3 regions of the Micromonospora sp. AMSO1212t genome follow, and region 2 is predicted to be linked to each of the others. Evidence: riboswitches for the same ligand, from Rfam matches in the RefSeq annotation. Region 2 holds a riboswitch; each other region holds the start of a gene.
The links. Region 2 has a riboswitch for cyclic di-AMP ahead of F8279_RS18530 (transglycosylase family protein). Riboswitches for the same ligand answer to the same signal wherever they lie in the genome.

Region 1 (3,237 bases), on a different contig from region 2:
GTGAGCCTGTCGATCGTGAAGTCGGTGCGGCCGGGTGGTGTCGTCCAGATCTCGCCCCGTGGGGAGATCGACGTCGACACCGCGTACGAGGTGCGGGAAGCGGTCGCCGAAGTGCTCGCGAAGGGCCGACCCTCGCGGATCGAGCTGAACATGCGGCTCGTCACGTTCATCGACTCGGTCGGTATCAGCGCCATGGTCGCGGGCTTCCAGACCTGCGAGGTCAGCGGCGTCAAGCTCGTGGTCACCGAGCCGAGCCGGTTCGTGCACCGGCAGCTCTGGGTGACCGGCCTGCTCGGCCTGTTCGGCGCGCCCGAGCCGTGGTTCGCCGACGACACCCCCGAGGTGCTGCCCGGCGCCTGAGCGCCGTTCACACCCCCGGCGGCCAGGGGACCTTCTACCCGTTGCCAGTCCGGCGTCGGTACGGGACGATCGTCGCGACGCACGACGGCTAGGGGGCCCGCTTGCAGAGCAGCGACAGCTTCAGCTACACCGTGCAGGCCCGCTGCAGCCGGGCCGAAGCGGTGGCCCTGCTGGGTGACCTGAGTCGCCAGGGTGAGCTGCATCCGCTGATCGTCCGGGTCCGGAAGCTGCCGGCCCGGCCGGGCGCGCTGGCCAGCTACGCGATCACCGACCGGCTGCAACTCGGCCCGCTGCACTTCCCGGTCACGTACCAGGCGGACGTGCTGATCGCCGGCGAGGACGAGGTGGTCACCGTGGCGCGGCAGCAGCCCGCGACGACGGTACGCAACCACACCCGGCTGCGCGACGAGCCCGACGGCACGGTACGCATCGACGTGGAGATCACCCTCAGCGCGCCGGCGCCGCTGTTCGGGTACGCGTTCCGCCAGGCCCGGGCAGCTCACCTGGGCCTGGCGGCGCGTCTGGGAGCGACCCTGGAGGGCCGGCCGGCCTGATCCGGCCGGCCCTCAGGGCGCGCTCAGTACACCGACAGGTGCACGTGGTTGGTGTGGTCGCTGGACGGGTCGCCGTTGCCGCCGCTGTACGCCTTCCACCCGCTGCTGGGCAGCCAGATCTGCTTGAACCAGATCACGTAGAGCACGGCGAGCGGGTCGGCGTTGCGCACGAAGTACGCGGCCAGGTTGTTGCCGTACGTCCGGTCGCCGCCGGTGGCCACGCCGCCGAAGCCGCTCTTCTGCGCGGCGAAGTCGCAGGCTCGCCCCTTCGGGTGCTCACCCGAGCCGCTGGGCCGGTGGCACGAGACGTACCGGGTGAAGCCCGCCGCCTTGGCCTGTTGCAGCGCGTGCAGCGTGCGCGGCGTGATGCAGCCGTTCGCCGGGGTCGGGTCGTTGACGCTGCACGACTCCGACGGCCAGGAGCCGTCCGAGTTGCGCGGCGCGGGCTTCGCGTTCTTGCTGGAGGTGCCCTGGACGCTGCCGCCGCTGCTGCTGCTGCTGCTGCTGCGCGAGGCACGGTCGTTGGCGACCTCCAGGGCGCGCTCGGCCTGCTCCTTGCGCTTGCCCATCACCGCCACCTGCTTGCGCTGCTCGCGGATCTCGCCGTCGAGCTGGGCGCGGGTGCGGGTGGCCTCGTCCCGGGTGGTGATCAGGTCGCGCAGCGTACGGTCCTCGTGCGCGGCGACCTGCTCCAGCGCGGCGGCCCGGTCCATGAAGCCCTCCGGGCTGCTGCTGCCGAGCAGCGCCCCGGCGGTGCCCAGGCGGCCGTTGCGGTACGCCACAGCGGCGATCTCGCCGACCTTGGCGTCCCGGACGGCCAGCTCGGCGCCGACCGTCTTGAGTTGTTCGTTGAGTTGCTTCTGGCGGCTCACCGACCGGTTCAGCGCGGCCTTCGCCTCCAGCCAGCCCTTGCTGGCCGCGTCGAGCTGTGCGCGCAGTTCGGGGGTGCCGCCCTCGTCGTCGCCGGGCGCGGCGGCGAGCAGGCCGGTCGCCGGCGCCGCCGAGGCGGGGGAGACCGGAACGGTCGCGACGCCGAGGGTCAGCGTCGCGACGAGCAGGGCCGCCAACCGGGCGGCCGTCCGTCGTACAGGTGCCACTGGGGGCATTCACACGTCCTTCCGTCAACGCCGACCGGGTTAGCTGACGGGTTCGGGACGGAAGATCCCTACCGCTGACGCGGATGCACCCCACGTACGTGGTTCCCCGGCTCGTCCCTGCGGACGATTAGGCGACGGCCGCCCCACCGGGGCCGGTGGCGCCCGCGGGTGCGGCCGCGACCGAGACTACCGGCGCTGCCCGGGCACGGCTCCGTGGAGTAGTGCCACTAGGCGGGGCAAAACCGGCATAAGACTACAATAGCCACAGTGATTTAAGTGTGTCCTAATCACCACTCGGTCTGTCCGCACACTCCGGCCGACGCTCCGGGTTCGACCTGCAACGTGGCGTGATCGATGGAGAAGTCCTCGTGCAGGGCCGCCCGCGCGGCGGCCAGGACCCCGGCCGGGTCCACGCCCGGGTCGGTGGTCAGGTGCGCCGAGGCCACCTCCATGCCGGAGGTGAGCGTCCAGACGTGCAGGTCGTGCACCTCGGCCACGCCGGGCACGGCGGCCAGCCGGTCGTGCACGGCGGTCACCTGGAGGTGTTCCGGCGCGGCCTGCACCAGGATGCGCAGCGCGGCCCGGCCGAGCCGCCAGGTGCGCGGCAGGATGAACAGGCCGATGCCGACGGCGACGAGCGGGTCCGCCCACCACCAGTCGGTCACCGTGATGACCAGCGCGGCGGCGATCACGCCGAGCGAGCCGAGCAGGTCGCCGAGCACCTCCAGGTACGCCCCGCGCAGGTTGATGCTCTCCTTCGACCCGGCGCGCAGCAGCGCGAACGCCACGATGTTGGCGAGCAGGCCGAGCACCGCCACCACGAGCATCGGGCCGGCCAGCACCTCCGGCGGCTCGCCGAAGCGGCGTACCGCCTCGACCAGGACGTAGATCGCGACGGCGCCGAGCAGCACGGCGTTGGCGAGGGCGGCGAGCACCTCCAGCCGGTAGAGCCCGAACGTGCGCTGCGGGTCGGTGCCGGCGCGCCGGGTGGCGGTGATCGCCGCGAGGGCCATGCCGATGCCGAGGACGTCGGTGAACATGTGCCCGGCGTCGGAGAGCAGCGCCAGCGAGCCGGTCGTGAAGGCGGCCACCGCCTCGACCACCATCAGGGCGGCGAGCAGCGCGAACGCGGCCCAGAGGCGGCCGCGGTGGCGGTGTGCCGCGTTGGCCACCGCGCCGCTGTGGTCATGACCTGCGCCCACGCCAACACCCTCCCTGCCGCGTAC
Region 2 (3,237 bases):
CGTTCAGCGGCGTGGAGGACAGCTCGTTGCAGACGTCCTTCGTCGTCGACGACACCGCGGTCACCCTGAGCTGACCGTGGCGTAGCGCGGCCGGTCGTCGTCCTCCCGGCGGCCGGCCGCCTCGTCGTGTCGGGCCGGTCCTGGCGTCGCGGTGTCGCGCCCGCCGTCGGGTCAGGCCGGGCGCCCGGCCCGGGACGCGGTGCCGCGGTCGCGGTGGATCCGCGCGGCCGCCTCGTGCATCGCGCGGCCGAACAGCTCGGCCTGGTCGCCCATGCTGCCGAGCCGGGCGGCGAGGGCGTCGGCGTCGGCCCGCGCCGACGCGCTGACCTGGGCGTCCAGCTCGGACAGCGCGGCGTTGGCAGCGGTGACGAGGTGTCCGCAGAGGACCTCGAAGGGCTCGCCGGCCAGCTCCGGGTCGATCGTCACGGAATCCAGCCGGCCACCCTGGACTGCGACCGCGCGGACCCGGCCGCCGGCGGCCGCGCCCTCGGCGCGCAGCAGGTCGCCCGGCTCGCCGTCGGCGTGGGCCGAGGCCCGGGAGCGCATCGCGGTGAGCGCCTGCTGCGTACGGGTCAGCAGCTCGTCGAGGCTCGCGGCCGCCGAGAACGGGTCGTTGGTCATATCCGCACTTTCTTCACGTCTTAGCCGAGCATCGTGACCCTAGCAACCGGCTCCGACGAATCGCGGTCACCGGCCGCTGCGGTCCGCGTCTCGGCGCCGCGAGCAGGGCGGACGCCGACGGCGCGGCGTGTCGCGGACGGCCGAGCGCCCGGCCGGACGGGCCGGCCGGGCGCTCGAGGGCCGCTCAGCGCAGGTGCAGCCGCTGACCGGGGAAGATCAGCCCGGGGTCGTCGCCGACCACTGCCCGGTTGCGCTCGTGCAGGGCACGCCAGCCGCCGTCGACGCGCTGCGCCACGGCGATCTCCGACAGCGTGTCCCCGCGCCGGACCACGTACGTCCCGGCGCCGGGAGCGGGCTGCGGCGCGGCCTTCGTCGCGGGCCGCTCCGGCGCGGCCCCGCGCGTGGCCGCCCGCTTCGGGGCGGCCTCGCGCGGGGCGGCCTTCGTGGTGGCCCGCTCGCCGGCCGCGGCCGACCCGGAGCTTGCCGAGCCGCCCTTCCTGCCGCAGACCGGCCACGCGCCGATGCCCTGACCGCGCAGCACCCTCTCGGCGACGGCGATCTGCTCGGACCGGCTGGCCAGGTCGGCGCGGGCGGCGTACTTCTGCCCGCCGTAGCCGTTCCAGGTGGCACGGGAGAACTGCAGCCCGCCGTAGTAGCCGTTACCAGTGTTGATCTTCCAGTTGCCGCCTGACTCGCAGCGCGCGACCGCGTCCCAGTTGACGCCCGCGCTGGCCGGAGCGGCCGGGCCGAACAGGGCCGCGGCACCGACGGCGGCGCCGGCCAGAACCGCCCCGAGAGCGGCACGGCGGCTTCGGGTCGAGTATTCAGTTGCCATGTGGATTCCTCCACGCCGACGAGGTGAGCTGTCGGGTTCGGGCCGAGGAGCCCGGCCGCCGGTGGCGGCTTCACCCCGAGGTGACGATGCACCGTGGAACGTGTGGTTCCCCCGCTCCCGCGCGAGGTTCGGTTACCGGGGACGGCGGCGGGATTTGGCGTTTCCGGCCCGCGGTGTCCGCGTCTGCGAACGAAACCGACGCTAGGGACGATTTGCGACGATCGTCCACTTCTTGTGATGCTCTTCACCCGGCCGGGCTACCGGCGGCGGCGCTACGGTGGCAGGGCCAGGCAAGATCACGGGAGGGGCGGGACGGATGACCGATCACGGACACGAGCTGACCTTCGGCGGCTTCCTCACCCCCGCCGCCGGGCAGCCCGACCAGGTGGTGGCGCTCGCCCGGCTCTGCGAACAGGTCGGGCTGGACCTGGTCACGTTCCAGGACCACCCGTACCAGCCGGGCTTCCTGGACACCTGGACACTGATGTCCTACGTGGGAGCCGCCACCGAGCGCATCCGCCTGGCCGGCAACGTGCTCAACCTGCCGCTGCGCCAGCCGGTGGTGCTGGCCCGCAGCATCGCCAGCCTGGACCTGCTCACCGGAGGCCGGGTCGAGCTGGGGCTCGGTGCGGGCGCGTTCTGGGACGCGATCGAGGCCGCCGGCGGGCGGCGCCTGTCCCCCGGCGCCGCCGTCGAAGCCCTCGACGAGGCGATCCGGGTGATCCGCGAGGTCTGGGACACCGACCGGCGCGGCATGATCCGGGTCGACGGCGAGCACTACCGCGTGGTCGGCGCCAAGCGCGGGCCGGCGCCCGCGCACCCGGTCGGCATCTGGGTCGGCGCGTACAAGCCGCGCATGCTGCGCCTGGTGGGCCGCGCCGCGGACGGCTGGCTGCCGTCCCTGTCGTACCTGCCGAAGGGCCCCGACGAGCTGCCCGCCCTGAACGCGCTCGTGGACGAGGGCGCCCGCGCCGCCGGGCGCGACCCGGCCGCGATCCGCCGCATGCTGAACGTGACCGGCACGTTCGCCCGCTCGTCGGCCGGCTTCCTGGCCGGGCCGCCGGAGCAGTGGGTGGAGGAACTGGCCGGGCTCACGCTGGAGCACGGCATCACCACGTTCATCCTCGGCAGCGACGAGCCGCGCGCGATCCAGATCTTCGGCCAGGAGGTCGCGCCCGCCGTGCGGGAGCTGGTCGCGGCCGAGCGCACCGCGCCCGGCGGCGGCGACCGCGCCGCCTCCGACGAGCAGACCGCCGCGGGCGGCCCGAGCGCGCTCGGCGTCACCCCCACCCCCGACCCGGGGGTACGCCTGAGCGCGCGCCGCCCCTGGGACGAGTCCACCCGGCCGAGCGCACCGCCGCCACCGGCCGGACAGGTCTACCCGGCCCGGGGACAGGCCGCCGGGCAGCACCTGGTGGACGTGCACGACCACCTGCGCCAGGAGCTGGCCCAGGTGCGCGACCTGCTGGAACAGGTCAAGCAGGGCTCGGTCACGCCGGGCCGGGCGCGGGCCGCGCTGAACGAGATGACCATGCGGCAGAACAACTGGACGCTCGGGGCGTACTGCGCGGCGTACTGCACGATGGTCACCCAGCACCACGGGCTGGAGGACGCCTCGATCTTCCCGCATCTGCGCCGCTCCGAGACCGGGCTGGCCGCCGTGCTGGACCGCCTGGAGGAGGAGCACGTGGTGATCCACGGCGTGGTGGAGAGCGTCGACCGGGCGCTCGTGGAGCTGGTCCGCCGGCCCGGCGACTTCACCGGACTCCAGGAGGCGGTGG
Region 3 (3,237 bases), on a different contig from region 2:
ACGACGGCCCGGCGCATCCTCGACGAGCGGTACGCCCGCGGCGAGATCGACGAGGACGAGTACCGGCGACGCCGGGCGGGCCTGGCCTGATCCGCGCGGGCGCGCGTCACCGGCCACGGTGTCCGGGAGCGCCCGGCCGGGCTGCCTACCATGGCCGGGCGACGCCCCGGACGTGGACGACACGTCCGCGCCGGCCGGGTGACCAGACCGGCCCGGCGGACCAGGCGTCGCCGCGACCGTTGGGAGAGACGCCATGGGTGCCGACCACACCCACCCCGCACCACCCACGCCGCCGGGCGTACGACGGCTGCTCGTCGCCGTGGTGGTGCCGCTGTTCGTGATCACCGTGATCGCGGCGCTGGTGCTCTGGCCCCGGCAGGACCGGGAGCCGGTCGGCGGTGCGGACGTCCCCCGCTACCACGGCACCGTGACCCGGGTGGTCACCGAGCCCTGCCCCCCGACCCCGGAGGCCCCGGACGGTGGAGGTGGGCCCTGCGGCACGGTGACCGTCACCGCCGAGCAGGGCCCGGACGCGGGCCGGCAGGTCGAGACGCCGATCCCGGCCGGGCCGGGCGCGCCCCGGGTCGCGGTCGGCGACGAGGTCGTCCTGGTCGAGCTGACCGACCCCGCCGATCCGGCGGTGAAGTCCTACAACATCGCCGAACACCAGCGCGGTACGCCGCTGATCTGGCTGATGGTGCTCTTCGCCGCCGCGATCGTGGCGTTCGGCCGCTGGCGCGGGCTCGCCGCGCTCGGCGGCCTGGTGGCCAGCTTCGCCATCCTGCTCGGCTTCGTGCTGCCGGGCATCGGCGCCGGCCAGCCCCCGCTGCTGGTGGCGATCGTGGGCGCCGCGTTGATCATGTTCGTGGTGCTCTACCTGACCCACGGGATCACGGCGCAGACGTCGGTGGCGGTGCTCGGCACGCTCGGCAGCCTGGTGGTCACCGGCGTGCTCGGCCTGCTCGCCACGTCCGCCACCCACCTGACCGGATTCGGCAGCGAGGACGCCACCACGCTGTCCATGTTCCAGGGCGACGTGGACCTGCACGGCCTGCTGCTGGCCGGCATCATCATCGGCTCGCTGGGCGTGCTGGACGACGTCACAGTCACCCAGGCGGCCACCGTCACCGAACTGGCGCACGCCAACCCGGGGCTGTCCCGGCGGCAGCTCTACCGGGCGGCCACCCGGGTCGGCCGGGCCCACATCGCGTCCACCGTCAACACCATCGTGCTGGCGTACGCGGGTGCCTCGCTGCCGCTGCTGCTCCTACTGGTCGCGGACTCCCGCCCGGTGAGCGAGATCCTGACGAGCGAGTTCCTCGCCCAGGAGATCGTCCGCAGCGCGGTGGCCACGCTCGGCCTGATCGCCGCCGTACCGCTGACGACCGGACTGGCCGCGATCGTGACGACCGCCGGACGGCGCTCGCGCGGCGCGGAGCCGGCGGCGCCCGCGGCCCGACCGCCGGCCGGACGGGACGACGCGCTGGAGGCGCTCGGCGGCGGGAAGAGTACGGAGGCCGCATGGTGACACTCCGCAGCGTGACCATCGATTTCAAACGCGACGCTGGTCACGGTGCGCCACGGCGAAATCTCGCTATTGGTCGGCTTCCGGACGTAGATCCTCAGGAGTGCTGTCAGGTAACCTCGCTGCCGGTCACCGCCGAAGGCGCGCACCGGCGCCAGCGGTGCCGCCGCCCAATCGCCCGCGGGCGAGCCGGGGAACCAGGTACATGGGGTGAATCCGCAACAGCGGTAGGGGCCACTTCCGTCCCGAACCCGTCAGCTAACCCGGTCGGCGGCCGACGGAAGGGAACACTGTGACGGCACCCCTGCGCCGCTGGCTGACACCCGTGGTGGCCGTGCTGGCCTCGCTGGCCGTGCTGGCCGGGCCGACCCCGGCGACCGCGGCCCCCACCGCGGCGGCCCCCGGCACTCCCTCGGGACACGAGGAGGACGGCGAACCGCCACTCATCACCGAGGCGATCGACGCCGCCAACCGGAACTTCCTCCAGGCCAAGGCGAAGCTCGCCAAGTCGCAGGACCGCCAGCGGCGGCTGGCGGCCGAGGTGAAGACGGCACAGGCCGAACTCGAAGCGCTCAGCCCTCAGGTCAACCAGCTCGCCGCCCAGTCCTACCGGACCGGCCGGATGGGCGCCATGGCGATGCTGCTGGAGAGCAACTCGCCCGACTCGTTCGTCCGCCGGGTCAACGCCCTGGACGAGCTGAACCTCCTCAACGCGCAGCGCCTGGCCGCCATCAACGCGGTCAAGACCCGCGCCGAGCAGGCCAAGATCGCGCTCGACGCCGAGGTGCGCGAGCAGGAGAAGCAGAAGAACGCGATGGAGCGCGAGAAGGTGCAGGCCGAGCGCGCGCTGAAGCTCGTCGGCGGTCTCGGCTTCACCGGCGGCCTGGTCTCCGCCACCTCACCGGTCGCCAAGATCGCCCCCGGCCGCACCGCCGACGGCGGATGGAAGGCCGAGTCGTGCAGCGAGGACGACCCGACCACCTCGGGCTGCGTCACCCCGCGCACGCTGCACGCGTACAAGGAGGTCCGGCGCGCGGGCTTCAAGCGCTTCGTGGGCTGCTACCGGTCCGGCGGGCCGTGGGAGCACCCCAAGGGCAAGGCGTGCGACTGGTCGCTCCAGAACAGCGGCTTCGCGCCCTGGCACAACAACGACACCCGCCGGTACGGCAACGAGGTCGCCGCCTTCCTCATCCGCAACGCCGACCGGCTGGGCATCTACTACGTCATCTGGAACCGGCAGATCTGGTTCCCGGCCACCGGCTGGAGTTCGTACAGCGGACCGTCGAACCACACCGACCACGTCCACATGTCGCTGCTCTGACCGGGACACAGCGAAAGGGGGCCGTCCTCGGGCGGCCCCCTTTTTCGTCTTCCCTACCGGTCAGCCGGCCAGCGCCGGGTCGGCGGGCGCCGCCGGAGCGGGCAGCGGAGCCGGGGCCTGCGCCACGGTCCGCACCTCGCCGCCGGCGAGCCGGTACGACATGCCCACCACCGTGCACCGCCCGGCCGCCACCCGCTCGGCCAGCACGGCGGAGCGGGCCAGCAGCGTCTCGACGGTCTGCGCGATGTGCACGTCGATGATGCCGTCGAGGTCGTCGACGCCCTGGCGGGAGGCGCGCAGCAGGCTGGGCGAGACCGCGTCCACCACCGCGCCCAGGTGCCCGACCAGGGCGGCGCCGGTCCGGAACCCCTCGCGGGCGGCCTGGACCGCG

Region 1: another riboswitch for cyclic di-AMP. It lies ahead of F8279_RS19470 (hypothetical protein); the one in region 2 lies ahead of F8279_RS18530 (transglycosylase family protein).
Region 3: another riboswitch for cyclic di-AMP. It lies ahead of F8279_RS06190 (hypothetical protein); the one in region 2 lies ahead of F8279_RS18530 (transglycosylase family protein).

The regions. Positions count from the first base shown of each region.
Region 1 covers NZ_WBKS01000079.1:12,418-15,654, reverse strand. Annotated here, with positions in the region: gene F8279_RS19480 (STAS domain-containing protein) at 1-360, shown strand; gene F8279_RS19475 (SRPBCC family protein) at 462-914, shown strand; gene F8279_RS19470 (hypothetical protein) at 938-2,020, opposite strand; cyclic di-AMP (ydaO/yuaA leader) riboswitch at 2,025-2,155, opposite strand; gene F8279_RS19465 (cation diffusion facilitator family transporter) at 2,299-3,213, opposite strand.
Region 2 covers NZ_WBKS01000072.1:9,981-13,217, reverse strand. Annotated here, with positions in the region: gene F8279_RS18540 (M4 family metallopeptidase) at 1-74, shown strand, start outside; gene F8279_RS18535 (YbaB/EbfC family nucleoid-associated protein) at 172-621, opposite strand; gene F8279_RS18530 (transglycosylase family protein) at 806-1,456, opposite strand; cyclic di-AMP (ydaO/yuaA leader) riboswitch at 1,455-1,600, opposite strand; gene F8279_RS18525 (LLM class flavin-dependent oxidoreductase) at 1,773-3,237, shown strand, end outside.
Region 3 covers NZ_WBKS01000013.1:50,439-53,675, forward strand. Annotated here, with positions in the region: gene F8279_RS06180 (SHOCT domain-containing protein) at 1-90, shown strand, start outside; gene F8279_RS06185 (YibE/F family protein) at 254-1,528, shown strand; cyclic di-AMP (ydaO/yuaA leader) riboswitch at 1,683-1,814, shown strand; gene F8279_RS06190 (hypothetical protein) at 1,818-2,846, shown strand; gene F8279_RS06195 (carbonic anhydrase) at 2,907-3,237, opposite strand, start outside.